DNA from 4 places in the Moritella sp. 28 genome. Region 3 is predicted to be linked to each of the others. Evidence: predicted binding sites of a transcription regulator. Region 3 holds the regulator's gene; each other region holds the start of a gene.
The links. Region 3 encodes LexA, which represses DNA repair genes until DNA is damaged. Its sites were predicted from a motif close to TACTGTATNNNNATACAGTA; they were not measured.
Positions count from the first base shown of each region.

Region 1: dinG (ATP-dependent DNA helicase DinG) is a predicted target of LexA. The motif match lies at 1,641-1,660, and genes of this name have one in related genera.
Region 2: recA (recombinase RecA) is a predicted target of LexA. The motif match lies at 1,298-1,317, and genes of this name have one in related genera.
Region 4: ruvC (crossover junction endodeoxyribonuclease RuvC) is a predicted target of LexA. The motif match lies at 1,358-1,377, and genes of this name have one in related genera.

Region 1 is NZ_CP056121.1:3,481,176-3,484,395, reverse strand. Features, by position in the region: gene dinG (ATP-dependent DNA helicase DinG) at 1-1,551, opposite strand, end outside; gene HWV02_RS15380 (response regulator transcription factor) at 2,010-2,708, shown strand; gene HWV02_RS15375 (ATP-binding protein) at 2,695-3,220, shown strand, end outside.
Region 2 is NZ_CP056121.1:4,546,639-4,549,858, reverse strand. Features, by position in the region: gene mutS (DNA mismatch repair protein MutS) at 1-1,169, opposite strand, end outside; gene recA (recombinase RecA) at 1,348-2,400, shown strand; gene HWV02_RS20220 (PepSY domain-containing protein) at 2,511-3,119, opposite strand.
Region 3 is NZ_CP056121.1:4,894,300-4,897,519, forward strand. Features, by position in the region: gene HWV02_RS21745 (chemotaxis protein CheA) at 1-106, opposite strand, end outside; gene HWV02_RS21750 (response regulator) at 109-471, opposite strand; gene HWV02_RS21755 (STAS domain-containing protein) at 481-768, opposite strand; gene lexA (transcriptional repressor LexA) at 1,025-1,648, opposite strand; gene plsB (glycerol-3-phosphate 1-O-acyltransferase PlsB) at 1,846-3,220, shown strand, end outside.
Region 4 is NZ_CP056121.1:1,454,985-1,458,204, reverse strand. Features, by position in the region: gene ruvB (Holliday junction branch migration DNA helicase RuvB) at 1-78, opposite strand, end outside; gene ruvA (Holliday junction branch migration protein RuvA) at 96-716, opposite strand; gene ruvC (crossover junction endodeoxyribonuclease RuvC) at 817-1,338, opposite strand; gene HWV02_RS06520 (glutaredoxin family protein) at 1,596-1,823, shown strand; gene HWV02_RS06515 (cytochrome b562) at 1,916-2,323, shown strand; gene HWV02_RS06510 (DUF2750 domain-containing protein) at 2,387-2,779, shown strand; gene HWV02_RS06505 (alpha/beta fold hydrolase) at 3,119-3,220, shown strand, end outside.

The DNA of each region.
Region 1 (3,220 bases), 1.4 Mb from region 3:
GAGTTTTTCTGCTAATAACTCAGTGAAACCGTGCTCATTTGGTGCTAGTGCTAAATTAGGTATATATAGCTCTGCTTGTTCAAACTCAAACGGTGAGTCGAGTTGCAGGTGCTGCGTTGATTCATCATTTAATAAGCCGACTTGGCGGCGGAAATAATTAAAGTTGCCGAGTGAGGTTAATGTTGCTGAGGTCAAGATCGCAGCGCCACATTGCGACCACAACATGTGTTCTAGTTTACTGTCAACATCAATCAAGCTAGCTGCAAAGATATGGTCGTCTTGGCGAGTGCCACTTTTCTCTACCCATTTTGCCAGTGGTGTGCCTTTTGTTTCTTTAATCAACATGTTCCACACTTGATGCAGATTCTCGATGCGTTGCAGGTAAAAACCCACTTCGGCAATGAGTTTATTTGCTTTAACTTGTGGCAACTGATCTTGTTTTACTTGTTCGGCAAGAATATCAACAATTTTTGCTGTTTGGCTAACGCCACGTTTGGTTTCATGATTCATGTTTGCTGCCAGTTCTGCTAACGATTCTGGTAGTTCGCCATCAGCAAAGCGCCAAGAATCATCACTAAATTGGCGATCGTTAGCGGACATTAAACTGTGGACCTTGGTGAGTTCTTTACTGATAGTATTGATTGAACTGAGCAGTTTTGTGACCGGATCGGATATCTCGCTTGACGCGATAGTTTGCGTGAGTTGGCGCATTGATACCGCCATGGTTTGTAACCAGGCTTTTGCGCCGAGTACCGAAGCATGCGCTGACGAGAAATCACGGGTAATGCGTGGTAAATGATGGGCTTCATCCAGTACGTAATAACAGTCTTCTGGTTTTGGTAGAATAATGCCGCCACCAAGCTCTAAATCAGCTAATAATAAGGCGTGATTTACAATGAGCACGTCACATTGGTCCAAGGCTTCACGTGCTTTATGAAAAGGGCAATTACGGTGTGCGCTAAATGATTTACTGCAACTGTGACGGTCTGAAACAATTAATTGCCAAATATCGCCGGGGATCTGGGTGGGCCAACTGTCGATATCGCCTTTCCATTTACCTGCTGCGTAGGCCGTAAACATGCGCTTGATAAGCTGTAAATCGCGTTTTTTAGGAACTGTGGCTAAGTCAGCAAGTAGTTCTATTTGGTCATCAGCTTGCGAAAGCATGGCAAGCTTTTGTTCACAGCAATAACGCTGACGACCTTTCACCAAGGCAAACTCAAATTTAAGCCCTGATTGGCGGCGAAAGAAAGGCAGTTCTTTGTGCAAAAGCTGCTCTTGTAGTGCAATGGTGGCTGTTGAAATGACGAGGGTCTTTTTCGCTTCGGTGGCGAGCGGGATCCCTGCAATCAAATAAGCTAATGATTTACCTGTTCCTGTACCTGCTTCGGCTATAATTAAACGACGATTTTTATCAAAATTACCGGCGAGGGTTTTTGCCATTTCAGCCACAAGGATATTTTGTGATTTACGGACTGCAAAGTCAGGCAGTGAATCGCGGATGTTCTGATAAACATCACGAATAGCTTGTTTACTCTTATCTGAAAGCATGTTTACTCTTATCTGAAGCATGCTTGCTGTTTCTGCAAGCACGATTTAAAGCCAAGGTCATTAGGATTGTATTTTAGCGTAATTATACCGTCTGTATAGATATTAAGTAGGGGAACACTGATAAAATCACAGTAGTTTATAAAAATATTGACTGGCTGCTTGATTACTACTGACAAAGCTGACAAAGCTGACAAATTAGAGACTGAAAGCTTACGTTTTGTTTTATATGATTGCGTTGTTATTCATACGTCATAGTGTAAAGGCATTCATATAACTAAATTCGTTAGTATTACAGTATTGTTAGGGTTATTATTTGATCGCTATACTTGGGTTATACCGAAAAATTACAATATTCATACCATTAGACTAAATGATAGTGAACTAAACTTACCTAGCGCTTAAGTGTTTTCTTATCCCTGTATTTTACTTATTTATAATGACATAAGGTTTCTTTGAACATGTTAGAAAATGGCAAAAAACACATTTTAATTGTTGAAGATGATTTAGAGATTTGTCGTCTTCTCGACATGTTTTTACGCACTAAAGGATATAAAGTATCACTTAGCAATAATGGTACAGATGGACTCGCCGATATCATCAGATTACAACCTGATCTGGTGGTATTGGATATTATGATGCCGGGTATGAACGGTATTGAAGTGTGTAAGCAAAGTCGTGAAACTTATACTGGGCCTATTATTATGCTTACCGCTTGCAGTGAAGAAATATCTGAGATTGCAGCGTTGGATACGGGCGCTGATGGTTATCTGCATAAACCGTTACGACCGCATATTTTACTCTCTCATATTGAAGCATTGTTACGCCGCGAAAGCAGAAGTAAGAAAAATGATAATGCGTTAAGTCATACTGGTACGTTAACGATAGATACATTGAAGCGTTTGGTTACCCGTGATAATGAAGAGATTATCTTAACCGGTGCAGAATATGAAATGTTGGAATATTTAGCAAAACAAGCGGGAACAATTGTTAGCCGTGATGAGTGTTATCAAGCATTAAAAGGGGTTGAATTTGATGGCTTGGATAGAGCACTCGACATGCGCTTATCCAGTTTACGTAAAAAGATAAAAGATGATGTAGCACCGTATCAAATTATCAAAACAATTCGCTGTAAGGGCTACCTTTTTGTTAAACAATAATATATTGACTAATCTCAATCGAGTAATAAACCGTAATAAGGGTCATACACTTTTTTTTAAGCTGTATCTCAGTATTACGACCGTAATCATTGGTAGCATAGTATTATTTGTAATCATCATTTACAATTATTTTAACAATGCTGAATTTGTATACAATGCTAATTTTGTTGCACGTTTACTGGATAATTTTGAGGAAGGTAGTGAACGCTGGGATATGGAAGTGGATCTATTAAGCCAATTCACGGGTTTTTCAATTCAAACGTTATCCGCGAAAGAAGTATTAAAATATCACCAACGACATGAATTATTGGATGTTATTGATCAGGATAATGATACACCACCTTTACCTATTGGTATTGGTTGGGGCGGCGTGCATGTATATGATAACGCTAACGCTAATGATGAACGCTTGGCTGTAATCATCCCGTATTATGACAAGTCACTACTCATTATTGATACTATTTCTAGTATGGATGCACCCATGGAGGGGCCTGATGACGATAACGATGCTT
Region 2 (3,220 bases), 350 kb from region 3:
TCTGCTAACAGTGTTTGTAATTCGGGTAACTGCTGGAAAGCATTACGTAAACGCACAAGATCACGAGGACGTGCAGAGCGTAATGACAAGCGTGCAATGATACGTTCAATATCACCAATAGTACGTAGAACTGGCTGGATATCGTTTAATGCACCCACATCAAGTAAGGATTGAATACTTGATTGGCGTTGTTGCAATACCAAGCTGTCACGAATTGGCTGGTGTAACCAACGTTTTAATAGTCGGCTGCCCATTGGTGTTGAAGTATGATCAAGTACTTCTGCAAGGGTATTATCAAAACCACCAGATAGGTTTTGGGTCAGTTCTAGGTTACGGCGAGTTGCTGCATCCATGACGACCATTTGTTCGGTTTGTTCAAGTTTGATCGCTCGAATATGTGGAAGTGCGGTACGTTGGGTTTCTTTCACATACTGCATCAAACACCCTGCAGCACATAACGCTACTGGTGAGTTTTCAACCCCAAAACCAATCAGATCTTTAGTGCCAAACTGTTGGCATAAGACGTTGCGACCAGTTTGTAAATCAAACTCCCATTCAGGGCGGCGACGTAAGCCTTTAAGTTGGTTGATGTGTTGCATTGATTCAAATGATTCGCAATACAATAGCTCTGCAGGGTCGGTACGTTGCAGTTCTGCCAGTAGTGTTTCTTCTGACGTAAATTGATTGATCAGGAAACGGCCGCTGCCCATATCTAACGTCGCATAACCAAAAGTAATGCCATCATGGAATAATGCTGCTAATAAATTGTCATTTTTCTCGGTGAGTAAGGCTTCGTCACTGACAGTGCCTGGTGTCACAATACGAACCACTTTACGTTCAACAGGGCCTTTGGATGTCGCAGGATCACCAATTTGTTCACAGATCGCTACCGATTCACCACTACGTACTAGCTTTGCTAAATAACCTTCCAATGAATGGTAAGGGATACCAGCCATTGGGATAGGATTACCATTTGACTTACCACGCTTGGTCAGAGATATACCTAATAATTGCGACGCTTTTTTGGCATCATCATAAAATAACTCATAAAAATCGCCCATGCGATAAAAGAGTAAGATCTCTGGTTGCTCAGCTTTTAACTTAAAGAATTGCTGCATCATAGGGGTGTGATTGGTTAAGTCTTGAGGTGCAAGAAAGTTAGGTTGCATAGCGGCTCGGTTTAAAAATAATAGTTGCAGCTATAATAACAATGCTAAAGCACGGTGGCGACTGTATTTTTTGTACGTAAGTATGAGCCACTAATAATAATTAAAAAAAATATTCGTTTATTACTTGATACTGTATGAACGAACAGTATACTTATGCCTATAAATTAAATACTCGATTATGCCTCAGGGGAATAAAATGGACGCGAATAAAGAAAAAGCCTTAGCTGCAGCACTTGGACAAATTGAAAAACAATTTGGTAAAGGTTCTATCATGAAGCTAGGTGATAACCGTACCATGGACGTAGAAACTGTTTCTACAGGTTCACTTTCTCTTGATATTGCGTTGGGAGCTGGTGGTTTACCGATGGGGCGTATCGTAGAAATTTACGGTCCTGAATCAAGTGGTAAAACGACGTTAACGCTAGAAGTTATCGCGTCAGCACAACGAGAAGGTAAAATCTGTGCCTTTATTGATGCAGAGCATGCACTTGACCCTATTTATGCAGGTAAACTTGGCGTTGATATTAATGAACTATTAGTCTCTCAACCAGATACTGGTGAGCAAGCATTAGAAATATGTGACATGCTCGCACGTTCTGGCGCTGTTGATATTATCGTAGTCGATTCTGTAGCAGCACTAACTCCGAAAGCTGAAATTGAAGGCGATATGGGCGATAGCCACATGGGTCTGCAGGCACGTATGTTATCGCAAGCGATGCGTAAATTAACGGGTAATTTAAAAACGACTAACACCATGTGTATCTTCATTAACCAAATTCGTATGAAGATTGGTGTTATGTTTGGTTCACCTGAAACGACTACAGGCGGTAATGCACTTAAATTCTACGCGTCAGTACGTTTAGATATCCGTCGTATTGGTTCAGTAAAAGATGGCGACGAGATCACGGGTAATGAAACACGTGTTAAAGTTGTGAAGAATAAAATTGCAGCACCATTTAGACAAGCTGAATTCCAAATATTATACGGTAAAGGCTTTAACCGTAATGGTGAGTTAATTGATCTAGGTGTTAAAGAAAAACTAATCGAAAAAGCAGGCGCTTGGTATTCATACAAGGGTGATAAGATTGGTCAAGGTAAAGCTAAATCAACACAATTCCTTATTGACAACCCAAAGATTGCAGTTGAAATTGACAGTATGATCCGTGCAAATCTACTTGGTAATGAAGCTGAAGTTGAAGTTAAGGCTCCTGAAGCTGAAAACGAATTTTAATTCTGATATTAGTTAACGTGTAATCTTTGATTTTAGTATTTATTGATTCGCGTTAATTGAACAGATATTAATAGAAATAAAGGCAGGTATGGCTTACATACCTGCCTTTATTATTTTATAGTTATCGATGATTTCTTGATCATGACAATACCAGTTAGCGCCATCAATACCAATAATCCTAAGCCGATATACCCAAACCACTGATCAAACGTTTTGTTGCCTGTCCAGCGTAGGTAATGAATATCATACATAGTGTTAAAAATACGACTGTCCGCACCTTGTTGGTGTAGGTTTAAGCGCGACCAATCAAACATCAGTTTTACGTCGGTATCCGTAACAGCGATACCATCTTTGTAGTTCAAAACCAAACCATAGCGTTGTGGATTATGTTTCACAGCATCTTGTAATAAACTTATTATATTTTTTGCATTTGGTTCTGACAGCACTTGGTTATTGAGTGGATTAATATGCTGCCATTTATTCTCTATTTGAACACGGTAATGACGACCTAAGATTGTTTGGTTTATTGCTACTGCTTGCCACTCTGGTTCAGGAGAAAGTTGTAAAATAGAGGACAACGGATAGCGAGTTATTTGCAATTGTTCGTAGGCATCTTTATAACCAGGCTTAATTAAAAAAAACGCACCAGTGAAGGCCCATAGTGTTACCGGCAGAATTAATAAATAGCCAAGGTAGCGATGTAGCTGATAAGTATTCATTGTTGTCTATCTAAGAAAGTGAATATGCTATTTTACGGTTTAATAATAACAAAAGCACCTTATGAAAGGTGCTTTTAACATACATTAATGTAACGAGTCTA
Region 3 (3,220 bases):
CAACTGCACCAGGCGTTAGCTTTAGCAATTCAGTTTCCATCACTTCTAACCCTTCGACACATTCTTCAATAAATACCTGTTGAAATTGTTTGAGATCGATATCCATGCTTACCTCAATACTTTTTGCACGGTAGCAATGAGTTTTTCAGGATTAAAAGGTTTAACGATCCACCCAGTCGCACCAGCAGATTTACCAGCCATCTTTTTATCACTACCCGATTCTGTGGTTAACATTAAGATAGGCGTAAATTTATACGCTCGCTCATTACGCAGTTGGCTAATTAAGCTAATACCGTCCATCCGAGGCATATTAATATCAGAAATAATAAGATCAAAATTCCCCATTTTAGCTTTTTCTAATCCATCCACACCATCAACGGCGGCATCGACGTGATAACCAGCCTGCTTTAGGGTAAATTGAACCATTTCACGAATGGATACCGAGTCATCTACAGCTAATATTCGTTTCATGAGAAAACCTCATACTAATGCGTAATTAAAATATACGTCGAACCCCAGAGCTTGAACAACAGTCGTAAATTTATCCGATGGAGATAAAAAAATGAGGGTCGTATTATGTGTAATTAAATGTTGAGAATAAGCATAAAATAATTGGCAAGTGGCACTGTCTATGTGAGTCACATTACGCGCATCAAGTACTTGAGATGACGCTTTAATGGGGAGCTGATCAAGTATAACTTTAAGAGTGGAAATCGATGAAACATCGATCTTATCATCCAACGTCATAGCAATAACGTATTGTTCCATAAACTAATCCTATATTTGTACCAGCGTACCGACAAACAAATTAAATATTTATTTTTATATCTCATGTTGAGTATAGGAAAAGAAAAAATTAATAGGTAGAAGATGATCAGAACTGTGATGTTAAAGCAAGATTTGAAAACGATTTCTAAATTTAAAGATAGGGGATAAGAAATGAAAAAAGAAATATAAAGATAGATAGTCAGCAATAGGATTATTTACTATCTATCTTCAGGCTCGATGGCGTAAGAAGGTGTGATTACATCCAATCGGTATTACGAATAATACCGACAGCGACACCTTCAATATCAAAATGTTGGAAATTTAAATCAACACGAATTGTGCTCATTTCATCATTCTCAGGGTGCAGTAAGATTTCACAGCCCTGCTGTTCAAAGCGCTTAACAGTTACTTCATCGTCAACGCGCGCAACAACAACTTGGCCTTTACTGATATTTTTAGTTTTATGTACAGCTAATAAATCGCCATCCATAATCCCAATATTACGCATACTTTCGCCACGTACACGCAGTAAAAAATCTGCCGTTGGTGTAAACATTGAAGGGTCAACATTATAGTGTGCTTCAATATGTTCTTGCGCTAAAATTGGCTCACCGGCGGCAACCTGCCCAATTAAAGGTAAACCACTGTCATTACTGGCTTGCTCAGCATCAACCAACAAACGAATACCACGAGAAGTACCCGCAAGAATTTCGATATGGCCCTTTCGTGCTAATGCCTTTAAATGCTCTTCCGCAGCATTAGGTGAACGGAAACCAAGTTCCTTAGCAATTTCAGCTCGGGTCGGTGGCATACCAGTATTTTTAATATGTTGTTTAACTAATTCAAATACTTCTGCTTGTCTTTGTGTCAATGCTTTCATCATGAACCCTAACTGGTTTTATATACAGTTTCTTGTAATTATATACAGTATTGTCAAGTTTGCAATATATGCCTTGAGTATATCTGGATAATAATGAATTAATCGTTTGCTGGCGCTGAAACACAGATTTATGGCTACACATCTGATATTATTGGAGCAAGCACTCTCGCACTTTATACAACAGAATGATAACACCTATGCAACAAACACCGTCAATGTTAAGTCGAAGTTTCGTTAACGGCTTAGTTAAATCTCAGTACGTACCAGATAACCCCGTTGATGCGTTAAATCTAGATTTAACACGTCCTATTGTTTATGCTTTAAAAACTAAATCGATGACCGATCTCGTGGCATTACAGCGAGCTTGTAAAGAACGAGGCTTACCCGACCCCCTTACACCAATAAAAGTGAACGGGGTCATCATTCCCAGTTATGTTTGCTTAGATAATCCAGCGCCCCTCTTCGGCCGAGTAAAAGATACTGACGTATTTTTTGACGAATTCCAACAGCTATTACGCTTACATAAAGATGATAAAGCCCTTGATATTCAATTGATGCCAGTCGCATTGTTTTGGGGACGCGCACCCGGTAAAGAAGGTCAAATACCACTACTATCATTAGCAAACAGTATTTCACCAAGCCGTTTACGTAAAACAATCATTGTGGGTCTTAACCGTAAAGATAACTTGGTTCGTTTTAACAAACCGGTATCACTGCGTTTCATGGCCGATCAGCACGGCACCGATGAAAAAATCGTACAGAAATTAATTCGTGTTGCTAAGATCCATTTCAGTCGTCAAAAATTAGCCGCATCAGGCCCTAAACTACCTAACCGCTACCAACTTGTTGAACAACTACTGCGTAATCCAGAAGTTAAAAAAGCCATTCAAGTTGAGATCGCTGAGCATAATATTTCAGCAACAAAAGCGGAAAAGCGAGCCAATGATTACATCGATGAAATTGCCAGTGATTTTTCGTATAAACTCGTAAAAAACACCAGTAATTTTATGAGCTGGTTATGGAATAAGATCTACAGCGGTATCAAAGTTAATAACGCCGAACAAGTGCGTAAACTTGCCGCCGACGGTCATGAAATTGTATTTATGCCTTGTCATCGTAGCCACATGGATTACTTACTTATTTCTTATGTTATTTACAATGAAGGTTTGATCCCACCACACATTGCCGCCGGTATAAATCTTAACTTCTTCCCTGCTGGCCCTATGTTCCGTCGTGGCGGCGCATTCTTTTTACGTCGTACGTTTAAAGGCAATAAACTTTATGCAACCGTATTCAGAGAGTACCTAAGCTTATTATTCTCAAAAGGATATTCCGTTGAATTCTTTACTGAGGGTGGCCGAAGCCGTACCGGACGTTTATTACCACCAAAAACCGGTATGCTTAACATGACATTACAAGCGATGTTAAGAGAACAAAGCCGACCTATTACATTAGTGCCGGTATATCTAGGCTACGATCATGTGATGGAAGTGAGTACCTACGTAAAAGAGTTATCAGGGGCTCATAAGAAAAAGGAAAGTATATTCCAAGTATTTGGGATCGCCAGAAAGC
Region 4 (3,220 bases), 1.7 Mb from region 3:
TTTTGGTCGGATAGCACGGTCTATCACTTCTTCTTCACGGACGGTACCGCTAGAAATTAATCGATCAGCTTCAATCACTAAAGTAACTTCCTAAATTAATTCTGTAAGGTTGCACGCAATGACAAACGAATGATATCTTCACAACTCATACTTGGCTGTGCAACTTGCTTGATCATCTTCGCTACTTGCGCAGGTTTATACCCTAAACCAATCAAGGCGTCTTCCGCTTCTTCAATCGCATTCGATGACGTATTACCATAACCTTGTAATTGTGCTTTATCTGCTTCAGGGGTAAACAAATCTTGAGTCACCCAGTTTTTTAGACGGTCACGCATTTCGACCAATAAACGTTCCGCAGTCTTTTTACCCACACCCGGTAATTTAATTAGACTGTTAATATCATCATGTTCAACACAGTGTGCAAATTGATTTGCTGTCATACCCGATAAGATAGCCAACGCCAGCTTAGGGCCAACACCATTCACTTTAATTAACTCTCGGAACATCAAGCGTTCCATTTTATTATTAAAGCCGTAGAGTAATTGAGCATCTTCTCGAACCACAAAGTGAGTGTAAACGATCACTTCGTTATCAACATCGCCAAGCTCATAAAAGCAGCTCATCGGCAGTTGAACTTCATAACCGACCCCATTCACTTCAAGTAAAATTTCTGGTGGTTGCTTTTCTAATAGAGTGCCACGTAAACGTCCAATCACAATTATTTTCCAACATTTTTTTTAAAATATAATGTTCACAAGGATAATAAAATACTGGTTAAATATCCAGATCATTTATTATTTCGGTTCACTTAATAGGTTAATTATAACGTCCGCGGGCTGTACCTTTGACTTTACCAGCCATATTAATCAAGGTGCGTAAACTCTGGGCATGACATAATGCGACAGCGAGCCCATCAGCAGCATCGGCTTGTGGCGTGCCTGGCAGTTTAAGTAGATTGACAACCATTTGCTGTACTTGTTCTTTATCAGCACCACCGTTACCCACTACCGCTTGTTTGATCTGACGGGCAGTATATTCCCCGACTTCTAAGTCATTCGACACCGCAGCGACAATAGCTGCGCCACGGGCTTGGCCCAACTTTAATGCTGAGGCCGCATTTTTACCCATGAACACATCTTCAATAGCAAATTTATCTGGTTGAAATTGAATGATAATTTCACTGACTCCCGCATGGATCTGCTTTAAGCGCTCAGGTAATGTATCACCTGATGTACGAATACAACCACTGCCTAAATATTGGAACTTACCGTGTATATGTTGGATCACACCGTATCCAGTGATCCGGGAGCCCGGATCTATGCCAAGAATAATACTCATACTTTATTATCTTCAATTATCATGTTTATAATTACAGTATACCTGCACCTAAGCTTGAAACCTAAACCCACTACCTTATCCATACTCCATTAAAATAACGCGTATAAATTAAACAGTTAAAACCGCACATCATCGCCTTATTATTCCATCATGTTGTAAAGAAGTGTATTTCAAATCATTTGCTCATATTGATACATTGTGAATCAGTGTTAGCTTGGTATAATGCGCCTTTTTATAATCAACCTTGTGGGGCTAAAATGAAAAGAGTCGTATTATATACGCAAAAGAAGTGTCCAAATTGCGATACGGCAAAGCGCTACCTAGATGAAAAGAAAATACCTTACCGTTTATGCAGCGTAAATGAACCACGTGGCAGTAAAGAATTAGCCGCTATTGGTGGCCGAGGCGTACCAACACTTAAAATTGGTGACCAAATTCTGCGTGGTTTCTCAATTAAATCATTCGAAAATATGTATCGCGGTTAATCCCCCATACAAACCTGACTGTTATTACACTCGTAATTATACGCTAGGTGTTATTAACAGCAGCATTTAATCATTATCTATGGATATAAATCATGAAGAATCGTTTTGCTCAGCTAAGCCTTATCATCAGCTTATTATTTTCTACATTGGTCAACAGTGCCGAAATAGACAGTATCGATCTTAAAGTTACCATGAAACAAATGAGATTAGCGTATACTCAAGCAATGAAAACAACATCTGCTGATGAGTTTTCTACTCGCATTGATGAAATGAGTAAAATGCTTGCCGTAGCACAGAGCTATAACTTTTCACCTGACCGTGCAGAGATGTCAAATCAAGGTTTAGATAAAGTAGAATCAATACTGAATAGCATTCAACAATCCGATATAACAGACGAAAATCTCGCCGTTGCGAAAGCTAAATTAGAAGACGTTGATAGCTTAAGAAAAGAATACCACAAGAAAAGTAAGCCAAGTATTTGGCAGCTCATCTTTGGTTAATAAACAATTACATGTTGGTGATGACTATTACCGTCATATTAGTAAAAATTAGGAACAGATTACATGTCAAACACGCTCGACGAGAACCAAATAGCAACAATTCAAGCTTACGATGAAGAAAAACGCCTTAGCTATTTATTAAAAGAAGTAACAAGCGAACGTAAAATCTGGATCTTAACGGATGAACACGGTTGTGTAATGCTAAATAACGATGACGAAGATTGTGTGCCAGTATGGCCTAACGCAGAGTTTGCACAATCTTGGGCGACTGGTGAATGGGAAAACTGTAAAACAGAATCTATTTCATTAGCTAAATGGCAAAGCCGTTGGACATCGGGTTTAATGGATGATGACCTAGCTATCGTTATCTTCCCAAATCTTGATGACGAAGGTCTTATTATGTTCCCTGACGAATTTGATATGGCATTACAGAAACAAGCGAAAAAAAAGCGTTAATAACAGTTTATTAAAAAGCATGCCAACATTAAATGGCTGGTATGCTTTTTGATTTCTGCCATTCATTCATTCTAATCGCCGTCTACTCTTTCCTACCGACCACTTAAATATTATTATTTTTGATAGCACTAAGTTAAATTAATGTTATTTTATTTACCTCCAATCTAAGGTATTGTTTTATATTCCCTCTGCAATCGGCCAAACGATATGATTTCCAACAAGCTAAAATTATTCATTATTTACATATGTTTTTCATTATTAACAGGCTGCTCGATTGTTCGCTGGAAAATAGACTCAGATGAAGATAGCTTAAAATCTGTAGGCTTTGAGCAGCACCAGATGAGTTTAAAAGAAGGTGGTTCACTGAGTTATTGGCGTGGAGGAGAAGGACAGCCACTATTACTGCTTCATGGATTTGGTGGCAATGCCGTCACGACATGG